DNA from 3 places in the Cronobacter sakazakii genome. Region 2 is predicted to be linked to each of the others. Evidence: predicted binding sites of a transcription regulator. Region 2 holds the regulator's gene; each other region holds the start of a gene.

The links. The regulator CRP, encoded in region 2, controls carbon source genes, mostly activating them, when cyclic AMP is high. The targets are predictions, from matches to a motif close to ATGTGANNNNNNTCACAT.
Region 1: azuC (stress response protein AzuC) is a predicted target of CRP. The motif match lies at 4,222-4,239, and genes of this name have one in related genera.
Region 3: CSK29544_RS03915 (PTS mannitol transporter subunit IICBA) is a predicted target of CRP. The motif match lies at 2,491-2,508, and genes of this name have one in related genera.

The regions. Positions count from the first base shown of each region.
Region 1 covers NZ_CP011047.1:2,720,552-2,727,864, forward strand. Annotated here, with positions in the region: gene yecR (YecR family lipoprotein) at 1-310, opposite strand, end outside; gene CSK29544_RS13000 (methyl-accepting chemotaxis protein) at 590-1,846, shown strand; gene CSK29544_RS13005 (RpiB/LacA/LacB family sugar-phosphate isomerase) at 1,984-2,622, shown strand; gene CSK29544_RS13010 (MFS transporter) at 2,662-4,083, opposite strand; gene azuC (stress response protein AzuC) at 4,291-4,374, shown strand; gene CSK29544_RS13015 (DUF2766 family protein) at 4,561-4,809, shown strand; gene CSK29544_RS13020 (LysE family translocator) at 4,836-5,438, opposite strand; gene CSK29544_RS13025 (AraC family transcriptional regulator) at 5,476-6,318, opposite strand; gene CSK29544_RS13030 (anaerobic C4-dicarboxylate transporter) at 6,417-7,313, opposite strand, start outside.
Region 2 covers NZ_CP011047.1:1,352,308-1,359,620, forward strand. Annotated here, with positions in the region: gene ppiA (peptidylprolyl isomerase A) at 1-517, shown strand, start outside; gene ficA (FicA/YhfG family antitoxin) at 622-792, shown strand; gene CSK29544_RS06250 (putative adenosine monophosphate-protein transferase Fic) at 782-1,384, shown strand; gene CSK29544_RS06255 (aminodeoxychorismate synthase component II) at 1,415-1,978, shown strand; gene argD (bifunctional acetylornithine/succinyldiaminopimelate transaminase) at 2,065-3,285, shown strand; gene CSK29544_RS06265 (YccS/YhfK family putative transporter) at 3,286-5,370, opposite strand; gene crp (cAMP-activated global transcriptional regulator CRP) at 5,433-6,065, opposite strand; gene CSK29544_RS06275 (OsmC family protein) at 6,376-6,783, shown strand; gene CSK29544_RS06280 (phosphoribulokinase) at 6,828-7,313, opposite strand, start outside.
Region 3 covers NZ_CP011047.1:838,000-845,312, forward strand. Annotated here, with positions in the region: gene mtlD (mannitol-1-phosphate 5-dehydrogenase) at 1-126, opposite strand, end outside; gene CSK29544_RS03915 (PTS mannitol transporter subunit IICBA) at 314-2,233, opposite strand; gene CSK29544_RS03920 (glutathione S-transferase) at 2,765-3,373, shown strand; gene selA (L-seryl-tRNA(Sec) selenium transferase) at 3,478-4,860, shown strand; gene selB (selenocysteine-specific translation elongation factor) at 4,857-6,704, shown strand; gene yiaY (L-threonine dehydrogenase) at 6,916-7,313, shown strand, end outside.

The DNA of each region.
Region 1 (7,313 bases), 1.4 Mb from region 2:
CCCGGCACTGATACTCCAGCACGATAGATTCCGTCATGCATTGCGTGCCGGTGATAACTGAACACGTTTTGACCGGCGCACCGTAGGCTTCCGCCACGGCATAGCCCCAGTCCTGGCACTGGCGGTTCGCCATAGACTGCGCGACGTAGTTATCGACTTTCGCATGTTGCAGCGGTTGTTCGCTGATACCGAGTCTCACGGTGCCGGTAACTTTACTGCCGCCAACCACTTCCGGCGTTTTAGTAATGGTGCAGCCGCTCAGCGCGAGCAGCGCGGTAATGAAAATGACCTTGCGCATCGGTGTTCTCACAAAGTTTGCCTTCATAACATCATGCCACGCCATAGCCTGTCGCAATCGCCTGAAAAGCCCCCGGATCACCCCGTATCCCGCGCTTTAGCAAAACGCTCACGCACCGTGACTTTAAATAATCACTTAAGTTTATTGTTGCAATGCTTAAGTTCTGCGCGCGCAGGCCGACAACTACGATACGGTCAGTCTTTATCTGTGACGTAAAGAAATGCAGAAAAGGCAGGGATGGGTACCGTCATGTCTGCGCAGGGATGGCTTCTTCACACCAGGAATCAACATATGAATTTTATTCGCAATGTTAAAATCCGTGCGATGGTGGTATGGGGCTTGCTCTTATCCACAATCGCCTGGGTGGGGGTTTCCGGAGCGACGCTCTGGTTTCTTCATCACCTGGAAAATAGTCTTACGCTGAATGCTGAACAGGCGGGCTGGGTCAACACCGCGCAATGGCTGTTGAGTCTCTCCGTCGTGGGCAGTATTACCCTCACCATTCTGATGGAGCGCTACCTCTACTTCTGTCTGGTGCGCCCCGTTGAGATCATTCGCGGGCACCTGCACGTGCTGGCAGACGGTAACCTTGAGGTCAAACTTCAGGATCTCGGCCGCAACTGTGTCGGGCTGATGGTGCCCTATATCCAGCGCATGCAGGATAACTGGGAGAAAACCGTCAGCGCCATTCGCACCAGTGCGGAAACCATTCGCAGCCATTCGGGTGAAGTCTCGGGCGTGAATACCGAGCTTTCCACGCGTTCGGAAGAGCAGGCGGCGGCGCTGGAGCAAACCAGCTCCAGCATGCAGCAGCTCAGCAGCACGGTAAAACTCAACGCCGAAAACGCGAGCCATGCCAGCAAGCTTTCTGGTAACGCCACGCGCACGGCGCAAGCCGGCGGAGACTCCGTGAAACAGGTGATGGAAACCATGTCGCGCATTTCCAGCAGCTCCAGCAAAATTGTCGATATCACGACGGTGATCAACAGCATCGCCTTCCAGACCAATATTCTGGCGCTCAACGCCGCCGTGGAAGCGGCGCGCGCGGGCGAGCAGGGGCGTGGTTTTGCTGTTGTCGCGGGTGAGGTGCGCAATCTCGCGAGCCGCAGCGCGCAGGCGGCGAAAGAGATAGAAACGCTGCTTAACGAATCGGTCAGCAATATTCAGACCGGCTCCGGCCAGGTGAAAAAAGCGGGCGAGGCGATGGATGAAATTCTGACTGCCGTGCGCCAGGTGAACGATATTATGGGTGAAATCGCCAGCGCGTCCGGCGAGCAGAGCGACGGTATCAGTCAGGTGGGCATCGCAGTAAAAGAGATGGATGCTGTCACCCAGCAGAACGTACAACTGGTGCAGCAGTCCGTGCTGGCGTCAAACGATCTGGAGCGCCAGGCCACGCACCTGACCGAAGTGGTTGGCCTGTTCCGCCTGCGCGGACAGACGGCACGCGCGACGCCTGCCGCTGCAGCGCCACTCGTGCGGCCCGCGCTGGCTGGCAGCGCCGCGCCAAAGGCAACAGCCACAGAAACCAACTGGGAAACCTTCTGACAAAACGGGCATGAAAGAAAACTGTGAGCACCACTCTATTTTTTAAAACAATATTTCATTTAATTTGAAAGTTTGTTTGGTGAATAGTATGGTTGACTCACAGTTTGCTATTCATAGCCTTTTCAGGAGAGAACCCAATGAAAATTGCACTGATGATGGAAAACAGTCAGGCGGCCAAAAACGCGATCATCTATAAAGAGCTGAAAGCGGTGGCGGATGAAAAAGCGTTCCCGGTGTATAACGTCGGCATGAGTGATGAGAACGATCATCATCTCACCTACATTCACCTCGGGATTATGGCGAGCATCCTGCTGAATTCCAGAGCGGTGGATTTTGTGGTGACTGGCTGCGGCACCGGGCAGGGCGCGCTGATGTCCCTGAATATTCATCCGGGCGTAGTGTGCGGCTACTGCATCGATCCGGCGGACGCGTTCCTGTTCGCGCAAATCAACAACGGTAACGCGCTGGCGCTGCCGTTCGCGAAAGGTTTTGGCTGGGGCGCGGAACTCAACGTGCGCTTTATCTTTGAAAAAGCGTTTACCGGACGCAAAGGCGAGGGCTATCCGCCGGAGCGTAAAGAGCCGCAGGTGCGCAACGCGGGCATTCTGAACCAGGTGAAAGCTGCGGTGGTGAAAGAGAACTATCTCAATACCCTGCGCGCCATCGATCCTGAGCTGGTGAAAACCGCTGTTTCCGGCGAGCGCTTCCAGCAGTGCTTCTTTGATAACTGCCAGGATAAATCGATCGAAGGTTTCGTGCGTGAAATTCTCGGCTGATAAGGCCTGATGAAACAGCCAGCCCGCGGGCTGGCTTTTTTACGCCCGTTTGCCGGAGACGCTGTGGCCCGCGTGCGCAGCGAGGCGCAGCGTATCAAACATCCCCGCCAGGCTTATCAGGGCAATCATTACGAACGCCAGCCGGAAACTCGCGCCCGGAATATTGGCGCTCAAAAAAGAGGTACTTATCACCTCGCCAAGCCGGATGCCGATAGCGCCCAGCGTCACGCCAAGCCCCACGGCGAGCTGCGTGGCGGTGCTGAACAGCGTATTGGCGTAACTCATTTCGCCCGAAGGTACATCCGCAAACGCCAGCGTGCTGATGCCGGTAAACTGAATGGAGCGAAACACGCCGCCCAGAAAAAGAATCAGCAGAATCAGCCACACCGGGGTCTGCGGCGTCAGCAGCGCGCAGGCGAGCAGCGCCAGCACGTTCAGCAGGCCGTTAATCAGCAGCAGTTTTTTAAACCCGAGCCAGCGGATAAGCGGTGTTGTGGCAGGTTTTATCGTCAGGTTACCCGCGAAAACCGCCAGCACCAGCAGCCCGGAGTGAAACGCGTCCATGCCGAAGCCCACCTGAAACAGCAGCGGCAACAGAAACGGCACGGCGCTGATCGACGCACGAAACAGCGAACCGCCATACATCGTGACGCGAAAGGTCGGCACGGCCATCGCATCAAGGCGGATCATCGGGAACGGCGCGCGGCGAAAATGGCGCAGCGCGAAGACCAGCGCCCCGCACCCCGCCAGCAGCAGCGCGCCTGCAAGCAGGCCGTTTGATTCGCGCGCGGCCAGCATCTCCATCGCGCACACCAGCGCCACCATCGCCAGCGCGGTGGCGAGAAAACCGGGCGTATCAAACGGGCGGCGAACGTCATCGTGATTATCAGGAATAAGACGCCAGGCGAGCGCCATCGCGATAAGCCCGGCGGGCAGGTTAATAAAGAAAATCCAGCGCCAGTTTGCATAACTGGTGATAAACCCGCCGAGCGGCGGCCCGATAATGGGCGCCACCAGCGCGGGCCAGGTCAGCGTGGCGATAGCCGTAATCAACTGGTGTTTGGGCGTGACGCGCAGCACCGCGAGACGGCCGACCGGCACCATCAGCGCGCCGCCCGCGCCCTGCAATACGCGCATCAGCACAAACATTTCAAGCGAGTTAGCGAGCCCGCACAGCACCGACGCGCCGGTAAAAATCCCCAGCGCCAGCGTAAACACCTTACGCGCGCCGAAACGGTCGGCAATCCAGCCACTTGCCGGGATCAAGACCGCGAGCGTCAGCAGATAAGCGCTGATGCCAATATTCAGCGCGACCGCTTCGACACCGAAGGTGTGCGCCATCGTCGGCAGGGCAGTCGCTATCACCGTACCGTCGAGGAACTCCATAAAGAACGCGCCCGCCACCAGCAGCGCGGCGGGAGAGACGCCGCCTGCGCTGGCTTTCGCCATGTTCTGCCCCATACCCGCTCCCTAAAATTTTTTTATAAAAATTAATCAAATTGCACAAGCGTTAAGTGCCGGAAATGAAAGCAATTTGTTAACATTCAGTTCATTTTCATTAACAGCGTGGCGTGATTTTAATCACAAAATGGTTGATTTTTGTGATGCGGGTCATATTATTGGCGGGTAGCAACACGCTAACCAGAATGAATAAAACCGGAGCACGCCATGAAACTGCGTAAAATCCTTAAAAGCATGTTTGAAAATTACTGCAAAACCTTCAAAGACGTTCCGCCAGCCGGGATGTTCTGATAAAAAACCTGCCGCTGGCAGGTTTTTTTATGTCCGCATTTCTTGTTATACCCGCCATTGCCTCGTTCTGAAACCCTTAGTGCTGATTTATGAAATGATGGTTCATTTTAAACCCTCCAGTGTACCAGGTTCGCAATTGCCGGGCTTTGCCGCTACTATGTGCGCCTTGACGCTAAGGAGAATGCAATGTCCCAATCCCTCACTGCCGAAGATGAACTGGTTTCCGACGTCGTCGCCTGCCAGTTGGTGATTAAACAGATCCTGGACGTTATCGACGTCATCGCGCCGGTAGAAGTGCGCGACAAAATGGCGAGCCAGCTGAAAAGCATCGATTTCTCCGGCCATCCCTCCGCCGATCCGGTGACGCTGCGCGCCATTCAGAAAGCGGTGGCGCTAATTGAGCTGCGCTTCACCCCGCAGAACGAAGCGCACTAAGCAAAACGGCCCCGACGGGGCCGTTATCAGTTAAAAAATCCCATCCAGGCGCAGGCGAACAGCCACAGCGCCATCAGCCGCTGAAAGCGCACCAGCGCTTTGTCGCTGCGAAATACCCGCTGCACGCCGCTGCCAAGCCAGGCCCAGGCGGCGAGGCACAGCAGCGAAATCACAAGAAAGCCCAGCGCCTGAAACGAAAGTATGGTGAGCGCGCGGCCGCTGTGCGGCGCGAAGACCGTCACGACCGCCATCGCCATCATCCAGGTTTTCGGGTTAATCAGCTGTAATGCCGCCGCCGCGCCGGCGCCAAACGGTTTGCTCGCCTCGCCCGAGAGCGAGACCGCGGGTGAACGGAACAGCTGCCAGCTCATCCACGTCAGCCACAGCGCGCCAGCAAGTGCCATCAGACGCGCAAGCCAGGGGGCGTGGCGCAGCGCTTCACCCGGCCCGACGCCGCACATCAGCACAATAGCGCTGGAGGCCAGGCACGCGCCGACAACCGCGGGCAGCGTCGCGCGGGTGCCGTAACGCTGGCTGTTGGAGAGAATCAAAATGTTGGTCGGCCCCGGCGTAATCGAGGCCACAAAAGCGAAGAATAAAAAGGGCAGTTGTTGTGTAAGCAGGCTCATAGCATCTCCCGTTGTCTGAGCCTTTATCCTGCGTGACTCAGGCGCTGGCGTCTGGAAGATTCGTGCAGAGTTTGCGGTAGTGGGCGGGCGATAGCCGATAGGCGCGCTGGAACCAGCGCCCCAGATGGCTTTGATCGGCGAAACCGAGCGCCGCCGCCACGTCCACCGGCGTCATGCCGCGCGCAAGCATCGCTCTGGCGCGGGCGAGGCGCAGTTGCACCAGCCAGGCGTGGGGTGCCATACCAAAGGCGTGCTTGAACGTGCGCGACAGCGTAAAGCGGTCGGTGCCGAGCGCCTGTGCCAGTTCCGCCAGCCCGATATTCTCACCGAGATGCGCATACAGATAATCACGGGCGCGCAGCGCCATCTGCGCGTCGCGAATTTCACCTGGCAGCCGTTTGCGCCACTGGCACTGGTGCGTGAGCTGGCTTAACAGGTTATCCATCACGCCCTGCTGCACAATGCGCATTTCATCGTGATGCAGCGCGGTGAATGTCGAGGCAATCGCCTGTACCAGCGCGGGCTCACGGGCGATGGTGCGGGCGAAGTGTAGCTCGTAGCTGTCCGGCACGGTGGCGTAGAGCCCGCCGAGCGTTTCCCGCAGCCAGCGTTCATCGAGATAAAACGTGAGATAGGTAAAGCCGCCCGCCAGCGGCGCGTCGCCGTCATGGGTTTCTCCGGGCTCCAGCAGAAACGCCGCACCCGGCGTGCTCTGGTGACGCTCACGGCGACAGTGAAACTGCTGGGTACCGGCGAGCGTCATGCCCACCAGATAGCTGTCGTGCCAGTGCGGATCGTAAGCGTGGCCTTCAAAATGGGCGCGGATGGTTTCGATGCCGGTGTCAGCGTGCTGACGTAATTCAATCCAGTCTTTAGCCATAGCGTCTCCTGTGAAAGGAAACTCTAGCATAACGAGTCTTTAACAAAAGTCTGGAAGATTTGTGCAGGCGGTCCGCAGACCGCCCTGTTTGAGACGCATCAGAAGAAGAGTTGCACCAGCAGATAGCTGGCAGCGCAGGCGCAGCTGACGCCAATCAGCCCCGGCAGGATAAAGCTGTGGTTTAAGATGAATTTGCCGATGCGCGTGGTGCCGGAGCGGTCAAAACCGATGCACGCGAGGTCGCTTGGGTAGGTCGGCAGTACGAAATAGCCGTAAGAGGCCGGGAAAAATGCCACCAGCATTTTCGGCTCGACGCCCAGCATCAGCCCCATTGGCGCGACGGCGGTCAGCGCCGCCGCCTGGCTGTTCACCAGTTTAGAAACCAGAAACAGCACGATCGCGTAGGTCCAGGGGTGGCTTTTCACCACGCCTTCCAGCGCCAGTTTCAGCTCGTTTAAATGCGCCTGGAAAAAGGTGTCGCTCATCCACGCCACACCAAACACCGAGAAAATCGCCACCATCCCGGCTTTAAACACCGCACCGCTGGAAATGGACGCCGCGTTCACTTTGCAGACGACGAGCATCACCGCGCCTGCAATCAGCATCATCATCTGAATAACCAGATTCATGGAGAGCGGGGCGATATTGCCTTTCACCTCAAATGCCGGACGCAGCGCGGCGATCGCGCCGAGCAGCACCACCAGCGCAATGGCGGCGAAGAAAATCCAGGTGGACCACCAGGCGTGTTTGTCAAAGCGCTGATTCATCAGCGTTTCGCTGCCGCCATAGAGGTATTCACGCTGTTTCGGATCGCGCAGACGCGCCTGGAACGCCTCGTCGTCTTTTAAATCTTTACCGCGCCGCAGGCTCCAGAGCGCGGCGACCAGTACGCCGAAGAGCGATGCCGGTACGGAAACCGCGAGAATTTCCAGAATGCTCCATGCCTCGCCGATGCCGTGCTGCGCGCCGAGAATCGACACCAGTGATACCACGGC
Region 2 (7,313 bases):
TCCTGCTGCGCTGGCGGCAAAAGGCGACCCGCACGTTCTGCTGACGACCTCTGCGGGAAATATTGAGCTGGAGCTGAACAGCCAGAAAGCGCCGGCGACCGTGAAAAACTTCGTTGATTACGTCAACAGCGGTTTTTATAACAACACGATTTTCCATCGCGTGATCCCGGGCTTTATGGTGCAGGGCGGCGGCTTTACTGCGGATATGCAGCAGAAGCCGACCAACGCGCCGGTGAAAAACGAAGCGGATAACGGCCTGCCAAACGCGCGCGGCACCATCGCGATGGCGCGCACCGCAGAGAAAGACAGCGCCACCAGCCAGTTCTTTATCAACGTGGCGGATAACGCGTTTCTGAACCACGGCCAGCGCGATTTCGGCTACGCCGTTTTCGGTAAAGTCGTGAAGGGCATGGATGTGGCGGACAAAATCGCCCAGGTCCAGACCCACGACGTCGGCCCATACCAGAATGTGCCGTCCAAACCGGTCGTGATCCTCTCCGCGAAAGTCCTGCCGTAATCTTCCTCACGCGGGCTTTGCGGCCCGCGTTGCTTCTCCTTCCGGCAAACCCGCCTGTTGCTGCTTATACTTGTGGCACACGGGGTTACGCTCAGGGAGGCAAAATGCCAAAGAAACTCACCGACAAACAAAAGTCCCGTCTCTGGGACGCGCAAAAGAATCACAATTTTCAGGCCAGCAACCGGCTGGAAGGCATTGAGGTGCCTCTGGTGACTTTGTCCCGCGAAGAAGCGCTGGCGCGCATTGACGAGCTAAGGGGGCATTATGAGCGATAAATTCGGCGACGGGCGCGACCCTTATTTCTGGTCCGGCAGCGATGTGCTGCGCAACCGGCTGAACATTCATGCCGCGAAGGATCTGCAACATGCCGAGCGTGAACTGACCTCGCTGCGCGCGGCGACGCTGGAACTCGGCCCGGTACAGCGCGGGCTGCCGCACCTGTGCGCCATTCACCGCCAGCTTTTCCATGATATCTACGACTGGGCGGGCGAACTGCGTGAAGTGGACATCTATCAGGGTGAAACCCGCTTTGCGCATTTCGAATATCTGGAGACAGAGGGTAACGCGCTGATGCAGGCGCTGGAAGATGAGGACTATCTCATCGGTCTGGAGCCGGAGGCGTTTGTCGCGCGCCTCGCGCACTACTACTGCGAAATCAACGTGCTGCATCCGTTCCGTATCGGTACGGGCCGCGCCCAGCGTATCTTCTTCGAACAGCTGGCGCTGCATGCGGGCTACAGCCTCGACTGGCGCGGCGTGGAGGTTGAGGCGTGGCGCGCCGCCAACCAGGCGGGCGCGATGGGCGATCTGGCGCCGCTTGAGAAAATCTTCGCAAGCGTAGTGAGCGAAGCGCGGGAAAGCGAGTAAACTGGCGCGGTTCTTTTTTCCGGAGCCGCCATGTTACTGCTTATCGACAACTACGATTCTTTCACCTGGAACCTGTTTCAGTATTTCAGCGAGCTGGGCGCGGAGGTGGTGGTCAGGCGCAACGATGAACTGACGTGCGACGATATCGAGGCGCTCGCCCCGGCGCGCCTCGTGATCTCCCCCGGCCCCTGTACGCCGAATGAAGCCGGTATTTCACTGGCGGCGATCCGGCGTTTTGCCGGTCACCTGCCGATCCTCGGCGTTTGCCTCGGGCATCAGGCCATCGGACAGGCCTTCGGCGCGGCCGTTGTGCGCGCGGAAAAGGTCATGCACGGCAAGACCTCAGTGATTTCGCACACCAACAGCGGCGTGTTTGCGGGGCTCAACAACCCGCTGACCGTGACCCGCTATCACTCGCTGATTATCGACCGCGCCACGCTGCCCGCGGAGTTTGAGATAACCGCCTGGACGGACGCGGGCGAGATCATGGGCATTCGTCACCGCCACCTTGCACTTGAAGGCGTGCAGTTCCACCCGGAAAGCATTCTCAGCGAGCAGGGCCATCAGCTACTGGCGAACTTCCTTTCGCGCTGAATTTTTATTGCCTTTTAGTGATTTTTTATTCATATTTTGTGCTTATCTTTTCATGTGCGATGGCACATTTACTGGATGGGCATGAAATGGCAACTGAAAAAACAGCAATTACGCGCGCCACCTTTGATGACGTGATCCTGCCGATTTATGCACCGGCTGAATTTATCCCGGTGAAAGGCAAAGGCAGCCGCGTGTGGGATCAGCAGGGCAAAGAGTATGTCGATTTCGCGGGCGGGATCGCGGTAACCGCGCTCGGCCACTGCCACCCGCGGCTGGTAGAGGCGCTGAAAGCGCAGGGCGAAACGCTCTGGCATACCAGCAACGTCTTTACCAACGAGCCTGCGCTGCGCCTGGGCCAGAAGCTGGTGGACGCCACGTTCGCCGAACGCGTGGTGTTTATGAATTCCGGCACCGAAGCTAACGAAACCGCGTTCAAGCTCGCCCGCCACTACGCCATCACCCGCCACAGCCCGTACAAAACCAAAATCATCGCGTTTTATAACGCCTTTCACGGACGTTCGCTGTTTACCGTCTCCGTGGGCGGCCAGGCGAAATACTCCGACGGTTTCGGCCCGAAACCGGCTGATATCATTCATGTGCCGTTTAACGATCTCGATGCGGTAAAAGCGGTGATGGACGACCACACCTGCGCGGTCGTGGTCGAGCCGGTGCAGGGCGAGGGCGGTGTGACCGCCGCGACGCCGGCCTTCCTGCGCGGCCTGCGCGAGCTGTGTGATAAGCATCAGGCGCTGCTGGTGTTCGATGAAGTGCAGTGCGGCATGGGCCGCAGCGGCAAGCTGTTTGCTTATATGCATTACGGCGTGACGCCGAACATCCTGACCAGCGCCAAAGCGCTCGGCGGCGGCTTCCCGGTTAGCGCGATGCTCACCACTCATGATATCGCCTCGGCGTTTCACGTCGGCTCGCACGGCTCCACTTACGGCGGCAACCCGCTCGCCTGCGCGGTGGCGGGCGAAGCGTTTGATATCATCAACACTCCAGAGGTACTGGGCGGCGTAGCGCATAAACGCGAGCAGTTCGTACAGCATCTGGCGCAGATTGGCGAGCAGTACGGCTTATTCAGCGATATTCGCGGTATGGGCCTGTTGATCGGTGCCGAGCTGACGCCCGCCTTCCACGGACGCGCGCGCGATCTCCTCTACGCCGCGGCGGCGGAAGGGGTGATGGTGCTGAACGCCGGGCCGGACGTGCTGCGTCTTGCGCCGTCGTTGCTGGTGGAGCGCGCGGATATCGACGAAGGCATGGCCCGCTTTGCGCGCGCCGTCGCGCGCGTGGTCAACGGCTAATCATGGTGACTGGCTCAGGCGTCGTCTGAGCCAGATCCCGTGATGCGGGCGCTGACGCCACGCCACGGAAGAGATGGTATGCATGGTGCGCAGGTGATCGAGAATGCGCAGCAGATGATGTTCCATCACGCCCGGTGCCCCTTCCGGTAAGACATCTTCGCCCTCCAGGACCGCCTCGTTTTGCGTATCGCCCGGCGCGTCATGCTCAAGCCGCTGCTGGCAGCGCTGTAGCGCAATTTCACACGCCTGTAAGTAGCGCGCTGCGGTTTCTGGCGGCAGCGCGGTTTGCTCGCGCGCCATCGTCGTTATCGCGTTGATGTGCTCGACAATAAACTGGCTGTGCGTCACCCACAGGCGCATATCCTCCAGATAACGGCTATTAAAGCCGGGCTCCTGCATGGCCTGATTAAGCGAGTTATAAAGCGCGTTATGCGCCTGGTTGACCTGCATACGCTGCCACGCGAGCGGGCCGGGTTGCGGGTCGCCGCTCAGGATCAGGCGCAGCGCCTCCTGGTCTGCCTCCAGCGCGTCATGCGCATTCTGGCGCAGCAGGCCGCTTTGCCACTGGGGCCAGAGCCAGACCATGCCGCCGAACGCGATAAGACAGCCGGACAGGGTGTCTATCAGGCGCGCCACGATATACTGCTCGCCGTTGAGCGTCAGGATTTGCAGCGAATAAACCGCCGTGACGGTAAAGCCAATCATCGCCCAGCCGTAGTGCCGCCGGATTATCAGATAACTGATTAACGTCACCAGCAGCATACCGAGCAGGGTATAGCCCTGCGGCACTTTCAGGTGCAGCGTGATGCCCGCGATAATCAGCCCCGCCAGCGTGCCGCCCGCCCGGTGCAGGATACGCACGCGCGTCGCGCCATAGCCGTTTTGGGTGACGAACAGTACCGTCATCAGGATCCAGTACGGCTTCGGCAACTGGAACGCGCTCCCTAACAACCCCGCCGCCGCCAGCATCACGCCCAGACGCGCGGCGGTGCGCAGCGCGGCGGATTTCAGCGACAAATAGCTTTTCAGCGCCCGCAGCAGCGGCAGGCGGCGCTTACCGCTGTCCATCAGGTCACGGGCGTAGAGCGGGCGCTGGGTGCGCAGCACGCGTGCAATACGGCTAAAATGGTATTCGCAAAACTGGCCAACCGGGTTATCCGGGTGCTGGCGGGCGATTTTCGCCAGCGCCTCGATCTGCTTATCCATTGAGAAGCGGTGCGAATAGCGGTGGTAAAGAATATCGTCAGAGAGCGTGCGCAGGCGCGTGGCGACGGTCTGCGCCGTCCAGCGCAACACCGCTTCGGCGTGGCTGCGCTCCACCAGTTTTTGCACTTCGCCGGGCTGATGCAGCGACACCGAGATGTGCTCCTGGAGATCCAGCGCCACCTGAAACGTGCGCAGCAGGCGCTTGTAACCGTTCTGCTTAGTGGCGGAGAGCATCTGCAACTGCTGATAGCACTGGCTTATCTGATCCACCACTTTTTGCTGATGCACCAGCAGCGGCGGCAGCGCCTGTTCCGGCTCGGTGTGGCGCGTCAGCAGGCTGTATTTGGCTTCGCAGTAGTCGGCGAGGCTTTTATAAATCATGCTTAACGATTCACGCAGCGGCTGCTCGCGCCACAGCCAGAACCAGAAACCGTTAAACGCGCCATACCAGAGCGTGCCGAGCACATAGAGCAGCATAGGCTGCCAGATGGGCATATTGCCGGCGAGGCTTAACGTAAAGATCGCCGCGATGAGCGAGGCGGGCAACAGACGCGCATGCAGCGGGCTGATTTCCGCCGTCACGCCAAGCAGCAGCGCCAGCATCAGCAGAATGAGCGGCAGCGGCACAGACTGCAGCAGCAACAGCTGCACCGCCAGGCTGCTCAGCGCAAACAGCGATGCGCCGATGATCAAGCGTTTAAAAAAGCGTTTGTGCGGGGTATCGAGACCGGCAATGTTGCAGCAGGCGGGAACGAGTGAAAACAGTAACCCTTGTTGAAGATGGCCCAGCATCAACCCGACCGCCACCGGCAGGCTTAAGATGAGCGTTTGCCGTAAAGCGTAATTAATTTCAGGGTGATAGATAAGACGACGCCACATAGGGGAGAAGTATAGATACAAAAACGGCGTGTTACCGAAGCGACACGCCGTTTTTTGATTTTTTAGCGGGTTCCGTAAACCACGATGGTTTTCCCGTGGGCGGAGATCAGGTTTTGATCTTCGAGCATTTTCAGAATGCGGCCAACGGTTTCGCGGGAGCAGCCGACGATCTGGCCGATTTCCTGACGCGTGATTTTGATCTGCATCCCGTCAGGATGGGTCATCGCGTCCGGCTGTTTCGCCAGGTTCAGAAGGGTCTGCGCGATGCGGCCAGTCACGTCGAGGAAGGCGAGGTTGCCCACTTTCTCAGAGGTAACTTGCAGGCGGCGAGCCATCTGCGAGGAAAGACGCATCAGAATATCCGGGTTAACCTGGATCAGCTGACGGAATTTTTTGTAGGAGATTTCAGCCACTTCACAGGCAGTTTTAGCGCGAACCCAGGCGCTGCGCTCCTGACCTTCCTCGAACAAACCCAGTTCGCCGATGAAGTCACCCTGATTCAGGTACGAGAGGATCATCTCCTTGCCCTCTTCATCTTTGATCAGCACTGCCACTGAGCCTTTAACGATGTAATACAGCGTCTCCGCTTTTTCACCCTGGTGAATCAGCGTGCTCTTAGATGGATACTTATGAATGTGGCAATGTGACAAGAACCATTCAAGAGTCGGGTCTGTTTGCGGTTTGCCAAGCACCATGCGCGGTTATCCTCTGTTTTAAACTGGCTCCAAAGACAGGGCGCGTAACCCCTGTCTGGCTTTGCATTCATCATCTTCCCGAGTCCTGGGAAGTTGGCTGTCCGTGGACGTCGCAGCCGATAAATTATCTTCTCCTCTGCATACATGCGTAACATCAATGTATCGCCGCTGCATCCAGACTGTTTTAGCATAGCTTTTCTCAGGTGTCTCCTGTTGTCTCGTTTCAGCTTGACGCAGGTCGCCCTTCCATTGCCTCTGACGTCGCGCGCGCGTAATCTGTCAGAAAAATGAATAGCCTGGAGTGATTAACATGCATGCACGAGTGAAATGGGTGGAAGGGTTAACCTTCCTGGGCGAGTCCGCCTCCGGGCATCAGATCCTGATGGACGGCAACTCTGGCGACAAAGCGCCGAGCCCGATGGAAATGGTTTTGATGGCCGCAGGTGGCTGCAGCGCGATTGATGTTGTCTCTATTCTGCAAAAAGGCCGTCACGACGTGACCGACTGCGAAGTGAAGCTGACGTCAGAGCGTCGCGAAGAAGCGCCGCGTCTGTTTACGCATATCAATCTGCATTTTGTGGTGACAGGCAAAGCCCTGAAAGACGCGGCAGTGTCGCGCGCGGTGGATCTGTCGGCAGAGAAGTATTGCTCAGTGGCGCTGATGCTCGGTAAAGGGGTCAACATCACCCATTCGTATGAAGTGATTGAAGCGTCATGAGATGACGGACGGCCCGGCAGGCGCAGCGCCACCGGGCATCGCCGTCACGCTATCTGTTTTCCTTCCATCAGCCGCTGCACCAGCGGCAGCATAATAAGTTCCATCGCGAGCCCCATCTTCCCGCCCGGCACCACCAGCGTATTGATATGTGAGATAAACGAGCCCTGCAGCATCGCCAAAAGCCACGGATAATCGATGTTATCCAGATTGCGGAAGTGAATGACCACGAAGCTTTCATCAAGCGACGGAATGCCTTTCGCGGCGAACGGATTGGAGGTGTCCACCGTCGGCACGCGCTGGAAGTTAATATGGGTGCGTGAGAACTGCGGCGTGATGTAGTTAATGTAATCTTCCATCGAGCGCACCACGGAATCCATCACCGCCTCGCGCGAGTGGCCGCGCTCGCTGGTATCGCGGATGAGCTTCTGTATCCACTCCAGGTTGACGATAGGCACCACGCCTACGAGTAAATCGACATGCTTCGCCACGTCATGCTGCGGCGTCACCACGCCACCGTGCAGCCCTTCGTA
Region 3 (7,313 bases), 510 kb from region 2:
CGCGTTTAACGCGTCCAGCACCGTCTGGTTCACGTCGGCGAACGTCAGGCCAATGCCTGCGTCAGCGAGCAGTTTGCCAATAAAGCCACGACCAATATTACCTGCGCCAAAATGTAATGCTTTCATGGGAATACCTTCTTACTTAAAGCGGAACTGTATCGCCCGAGAGGACGGGGGAAAGGGTGCTGCGTGCGACCTCCCTTTCCCTTGCCCTCTCCCTGAGCGGGAGAGTCAGGGTTGCCCTGGTGGAGCACAATTATCTCAATAGCTTCTCAATGAGAAAGAGAGGGACAGTGTCCCTCTCTGCACGGTCTTACGCCACGGTTTTACCGGAAAGCAGCGCCAGCACTTCATCGACGCTGTTGGTGTGCGCCAGGCGCTCAATCACGCTTTCATCATCCAGCGCGTTGGTCAGGCTGGTGATGACCTGAATATGCTCGTTATTACGCGCCGCGATACCAATCACCAGACGGGCGATATCGTCTTCTTCTTCACCGAAACGCACGCCCTGCGGATACTGGCAGAATACGACGCCGGTTTTCAGCACGCGATCTTTGGCCTCGACGGTGCCGTGCGGAACCGCGATAGACTCGCCGAGATAAGTCGGGGTGAGTTTTTCGCGCTCCAGCATCGCGTCCACATATTCCGGCTGCACGTAACCGCCTTTCACCAGTTGCTCGCCCGCAAAGCGAATCGCTTCTTCTTTAGTCGCGGCCTGACGGCCAAGGAAGATGTTGTCCGCGCTGAGCTTAAACAGGTGGCTGTCGTTGGCATCAAAGCTGTCCTGCAGGCTGGTGCGCACTTTCTCTTCGTTCTGCGAATGACGCTGCGCGGCCACCAGACGTTCGGTCAGGCCGGCGTACAGGCCGCTGTCCAGGAAGTTGGTCAGCGAAATGTGCTGCGCGTGCGGCGCCTGGCGCATGGCGCGCTCGGTTAAGTCGCGGTGGGTGATAACCAGATCCACATCGCCCGGCAGGCTGTTAATCGCGCTGTTGGTAACGGAAATATGGCTCAGGCCCGCGTCCTGCACTTTCTTACGCAGCACACCTGCGCCCATCGCGCTGGAACCCATACCGGCGTCGCAGGCGACGATGATTTTACGCACGTGGCTCAGGTCGTTGCTGAGATCCGCGCTCGCTGCGGTCGCGGCACCTTTAGATTGCGCTTTCATATCCTGCATGCGACGGGTCGCAGCATCGATATCGTCTTCTTCTTTCACTTTGCTGGTTTTCAGCAGGATAGCGGCGACCACGAAGGAGACGGCCATCGCGGCGAAAATCGCGACCAGGTTTGCGAAGTACGCGCCTTTCGGCGTCATCGCCAGTACCGCCAGGATAGAGCCCGGAGACGCCGGAGAAACCAGGCCGCCGTTCAGTACGGTCAGGCAGAAGACGCCAGTCATACCGCCCAGGATAACGGCGATGATCAGACGCGGGTTCATCAGCACATACGGGAAGTAGATTTCGTGGATACCGCCCAGGAAGTGGATGATAGCCGCGCCGCCCGCAGACTGTTTGGCGCTGCCGCGACCAAAGAACATGTACGCCAGCAGGATGCCCATACCCGGACCCGGGTTGGCTTCAATCAGGAAGAAAATAGATTTGCCGAGTTCATGCGACTGCTGAATGCCCAGCGGCGAGAAGATGCCGTGGTTGATGGCGTTGTTGAGGAACAGGATTTTCGCCGGTTCAACAAAAATCGACGCCAGCGGCAGCATGTCGTGAACCACCATAAAGTTCACGCCCGCAGCCAGCACTTTGGAGAGCACTTCGACCGCCGGGCCAATGCCGAGGAACGCCAGAATCGCGAGGATCATACCGATGATGCCCGCGGAGAAGTTGTTCACCAGCATTTCAAAGCCGGATTTGATTTTGCCGTCGACCGAGGCGTCGAATTTCTTGATGCAGAAGCCGCCGAGCGGGCCTGCGATCATCGCGCCCAGGAACATCGGGATGTCCGCGCCGACGATAACGCCCATGGTGGTAATCGCGCCCACCACGCCGCCACGCTCGCCGCCAACCAGCTTACCGCCGGTATAACCGATAAGCAGCGGCAGCAGGTAGCTGATCATCGGGCCGACCAGCTTCGCCAGCGTCTCGTTTGGCCACCATCCTGTGGGAATAAATAACGCGGTGATAATACCCCAGGCGATAAACGCGCCGATGTTAGGCATTACCATATTGCTGAGAAAGCGACCAAAGCTTTGCACTTTGATCTTGATATCGGATGACATAGAACACCCCTTCTTATGTTTACGCGCAGGCTTGCGGCCCGAGGTTTATTGTTAACGTGGCGGCAGAGGTAGCCGGACCCATGCTCTGATGACGCGAAATCTGGCACTGAATCGCGATGGTGTCCAGACAGGCACTTTAAGTGTGATCGCGATCACGCGATGTCGGGGTGATCGGGGTAAAGTTGCGTGATTTGAATCACAAAAAAGACGTGTAAAAAAAAGACAATGCGCAAAATGTCGCCATAAACGCCCCTTAAATGTGAATAAAGTCACACTTTCTTTCGGCATGTTTGTTATTGGTTTGTGATGTTAATCACAAAATATTTCCCAGGAATAATCCGAACAGGCGGCGTACATTTTTTACTCATACTCACAAGGCGAGTCTGTAAGAAAGTTACAGCCGGACAATGACAGAAAAAGGCGGCGGTAAAGCACAGCTCGCTGTACGTTTTAGCGCGCCGTCGCGCCTCCTTTTGGCGTATCCTGACCCATACTTACCCTTACCCTGGCGATAACGTAAAAGGACCCGGCATGAAACTTATCGGTAGTTACACCAGCCCGTTTGTACGCAAAATCTCCGTCATGTTGCTCGAAAAAGGCATCGTGTTTGAGTTCGTGAATGAATCGCCCTATGCCGAACAGAACGGCATGGCGCAGTACAACCCGCTCGGGAAAGTGCCGGCGCTGGTGACCGACGAGGGCGAAACCTGGTTTGATTCGCCCATCATCGCGCAGTATATCGAGCTGCTGGACGCGCAACCGGCGCTGGTGCCGCAAGAACCGCGCGCCGCGCTAAAAGTGCGCCAGCTGGAGGCGCTCGCCGACGGCATTATGGACGCGGCGCTGGTCTCGGTGCGCGAGCAGGCGCGCCCGCCTGAGCAGCAGTCGGAAAATGAGCTGCTGCGCCAGCGGGAGAAAATCAACCGCGGCCTCGATGCGCTGGAAGGGTATGTGGCTGACGGCACGCTAAAGGCTGAGGAACTGACGCTTGCCACCATCGCCACCGCCTGCGCCATCGGCTATCTCAATTTCCGTCGCGTGGCGCCGGGCTGGTGCGCGCAGCGTCCGCATCTGGTGAAACTGGTGGAAGCGCTCTTTGCCCGCGACAGCTTCGCGCGTACCGAGCCGCCCAGCGCCTGAGCGGGCGTGAACCGCCCTTTATTGCGCTGACCGGGCGCGGGGACTGAACTGCCCCGCGTTTCCTGCTAAATTATCGCCACGTTTTATCCAGGTTTATGCACGCCATGACGACCGATTCCCGTCTGCTTTACAGTCAGCTTCCCGCCACCGACCGCCTGCTGCGCGACAGCGCGTTCCAGCCGTTGCTGGACACCTACGGCCATACCCGCGTGGTCAACACCCTTCGCGCGATGCAGGAGGCGGCGCGGCTCGCCATTCGCGAACGCCAGGCGCTGCCCTCATGGTGCGACGACTGGGCCGCGGCGGCGGCCGGGCGGCTGGCGCGCGGTTCGCAAAGCGCGCTGCGCCCGGTCTTTAACCTTACCGGCACGGTGCTGCACACCAATCTTGGCCGCGCGTTGCAGGCGGAAGAAGCGGTTGAGGCGGTCGCCCGCGCCATGCGCTCGCCCGTGACGCTGGAGTATGACGCCGAAGGCGGCGAGCGCGGTCACCGCGACCGCGCGCTGGCGGAGCTACTCTGTGAACTTACCGGCGCGGAAGACGCCTGTATCGTTAATAACAACGCGGCGGCGGTGTTGCTGATGCTGGCGGCGCTGGGCGCAGGCAAAGAGGTGATTGTGTCGCGCGGCGAGCTGGTAGAGATTGGCGGCGCGTTTCGTATCCCGGATGTGATGCGCCAGGCGGGCTGTCAGCTGGTGGAAGTGGGCACGACCAACCGCACACACCTGCGCGATTATCTCGATGCGGTCGGCGAGCAGACCGCGCTGCTAATGAAAGTGCACACCAGCAATTACCAGATTGAAGGCTTTACCAAAGCCGTGGACGCCGCCGAGCTGGCGCAGGCGTCGACGCTGCCGGTGATTGTCGATCTCGGCAGCGGTTCGCTTATCGATCTCAGTCAGTATGGGCTGCCAAAAGAGCCGATGCCGCAGGAGGCGCTCGCCGCCGGGGCGAGTCTCGTGAGCTTTTCCGGCGATAAACTGCCGGGCGGGCCGCAGGCGGGGATTATCGTCGGGAAAAAAGCGCTTATCGCGGCGCTTCAGAAACACCCGCTCAAGCGCGCCCTGCGCGCCGATAAAATGACGCTGGCGGCGCTCGACGCCACATTGCGCCTTTATCTGCACCCGGAAAAACTCGCACAACGGCTGCCGACGCTGCGGCTGCTGACGCGCCAGGCGTCTGACATTAACGAACAGGCGCAGCGCCTGCGTCCGGCGCTGGAGACCCGCTACGGCGATGAATTTCAGATAGACGTGATGCCCTGCCTGTCGCAGATTGGCAGCGGTTCGCTGCCGGTCGACCGGCTTCCGGGTGCGGCGCTCACCTTCACCCCGCGCGACGGGCGCGGCAGCCGCCTGGAGGCGCTCGCCGCCCGCTGGCGTCGCCTGCCGGTGCCGGTTATCGGGCGCGTGGGCGACGGGCGGTTATGGCTCGATTTACGCTGCCTTGAAGATGAGGCAGGACTGATGGAGATGTTGTTGCAATGATTATCGCCACCGCCGGGCACGTGGACCACGGCAAAACCACGCTGCTTGAGGCGCTTACCGGCATTAACGCCGACCGTCTGCCGGAAGAGAAAAAGCGCGGCATGACTATCGATCTCGGTTACGCCTACTGGCCGCAGCCGGACGGGCGCGTCATCGGTTTTATCGACGTGCCGGGCCATGAAAAATTCCTCGCTAATATGCTGGCGGGCGTGGGCGGCATCGATCATGCGCTGCTGATGGTGGCGTGCGATGACGGCGTGATGGCCCAGACGCGTGAGCATCTGGCGATTTTGCAACTGACCGGCCAGCCGACGCTCACCGTGGCGCTCACCAAAGCCGACCGGGTGGATGACGCGCGCCTCGCGCAGGTGAAAGCGCAGGTGATGGCCACATTGAACGACTACGGCTGGCACGACGCCACGCTGTTCGTCACGGCGGCCACCGAAGGCGTGGGCGTTGAGGCGCTGCGCGACCATTTGCGCCAGTTGCCTGAGCGCACGCACCCTGCCGGGCAGCGCTTTCGCCTGGCGGTCGATCGCGCGTTTACCGTCAAGGGCGCGGGCCTGGTGGTTACCGGCACGGCGCTTTCCGGCGAGGTGAATGTTGGCGATACGCTCTACCTGACCGGCGCGAATACGCCGATGCGCGTGCGCGGCCTGCATGCGCAGAATCAGCCGACGGAACGCGCATTCGCCGGTCAGCGCATCGCGCTGAATATTAGCGGCGACGCGCAGAAAGCCGATATCCGGCGCGGCGACTGGCTGCTCAGCGAAGCGCCGCCGCAGGCCGCAGAGCGGGTTATCGTCACGCTCGACCGCCATGCGCCGCTGCAACAGTGGCAGCCGCTGCATATTCACCATGCGGCAAGCCACGTCACCGGGCGCGTTTCGTTACTGGAAGATGATCTGGCGGAGCTGGTATTCGACACGCCGCTGTTCCTGGCCGATAACGATCAGCTGGTGCTGCGCGACATTAGCGCGCGTCAGACGCTGGCAGGCGCGCGCGTCGTCACGCTGGAAACCCCGCGGCGCGGCAAACGCCAGCCGGAGTTCCTCGCGTTTCTCAACGAACTGGCGAGTGCCAGAACCGACGCCGACGCGCTGCGGCTCGATGCCTCGCGCGGCGCGGTCGCGCTGGCGACATTCGGCTGGGCGCGCCAGCTCACTGCGGCATCGCTCGACGCGCTGGCGGGCAGTGGGGACTATCTCCAGGCGAACGGTTATCTGTTAAGCAGCGCGCTCGCGGCGCGCTGGCAGGAGAAACTGCTCGCCACGCTCGCCCGCTACCATGAAACGCACAGCGAAGAGCCCGGCCCCGGCCGCGAAAGGCTGCGTCGCATGGCGCTCCCTTCCGAGCCGGAACCGCTGGTGCTGGCGCTGATCGAGAGGATGCGGCGCGACGGGCAGCTCGAGAGCCGCGAAGGCTGGCTGCATCTGCCGGGCCATAAGGCCGGTTTCAGTGAGGCTCAGCAGGCGCTGTGGGAGAAAATCCAGGGACTGTTTGGCGACGAGCCGTGGTGGGTGCGCGATCTGGCGCGCGAAGCGGGCGAAGAAGAACAGGCGATGCGCCAGCTATTGCGGCTCGCCGCGCAGCAGGGCTTTATCACAGCGATCGTCAAAGATCGCTACTACCGTCACGATCGCATTGTGGCGTTCGCCGATCTGATCCGCACGCTCGATCGCGAAAAAGGCGCGACCGTCGCTGCCGATTTCCGCGACAGCCTGAACGTGGGCCGTAAACTGGCGATTCAGATTCTGGAATATTTCGACCGCATCGGCTTTACCCGCCGTCGCGGTAATGAACATCTGTTGCGTGACAGCGCGCTGTTTAATTCCGCACTGTAAAAAATAACGAAATGGGGGAATGTATATTTATGAAATATATATTCCCCGCTCTTTAATCACTCCATGAATAATTACGAGAAATTCCGCTAACTGTTTTATTTTATGGTGCTTTCTGGCAACCAATTCGTCGTAATTCGCGGCAACTCGCTTTTTTCACTCTGCCATGCGGTGTATTTTCGAAAGCTCATTTCATTCATTAAGGATAATGAGTATGACCGCGTCTGTTTTTTATATTCCCTCCATTAATATGATTGGCATGAATAGTCTCGATGAAGCGCTGAAAATGGCCAGCGAATATGGCTACCGCAACGCGCTGATTGTGACAGACGGTATGTTGTCAGCGCTGGGCATGGCCGGCCAGCTCAAGGAAATGCTGTCGCAGAAAGGCATTAACAGCGTGATTTTCGACGGCACCCACCCGAACCCGACGACGGAAAACGTGGAAGCGGGCTTAAGTATGCTGCGCGCGCACCGCTGCGACTGCGTGGTTTCGCTCGGCGGCGGCTCGCCGCACGACTGCGCCAAAGGCATCGCGCTGGTAGCGGCTAACGGCGGCGATATTCGCGATTACGAAGGCGTTGACCGTTCCCGCAAACCGCAACTGCCGAT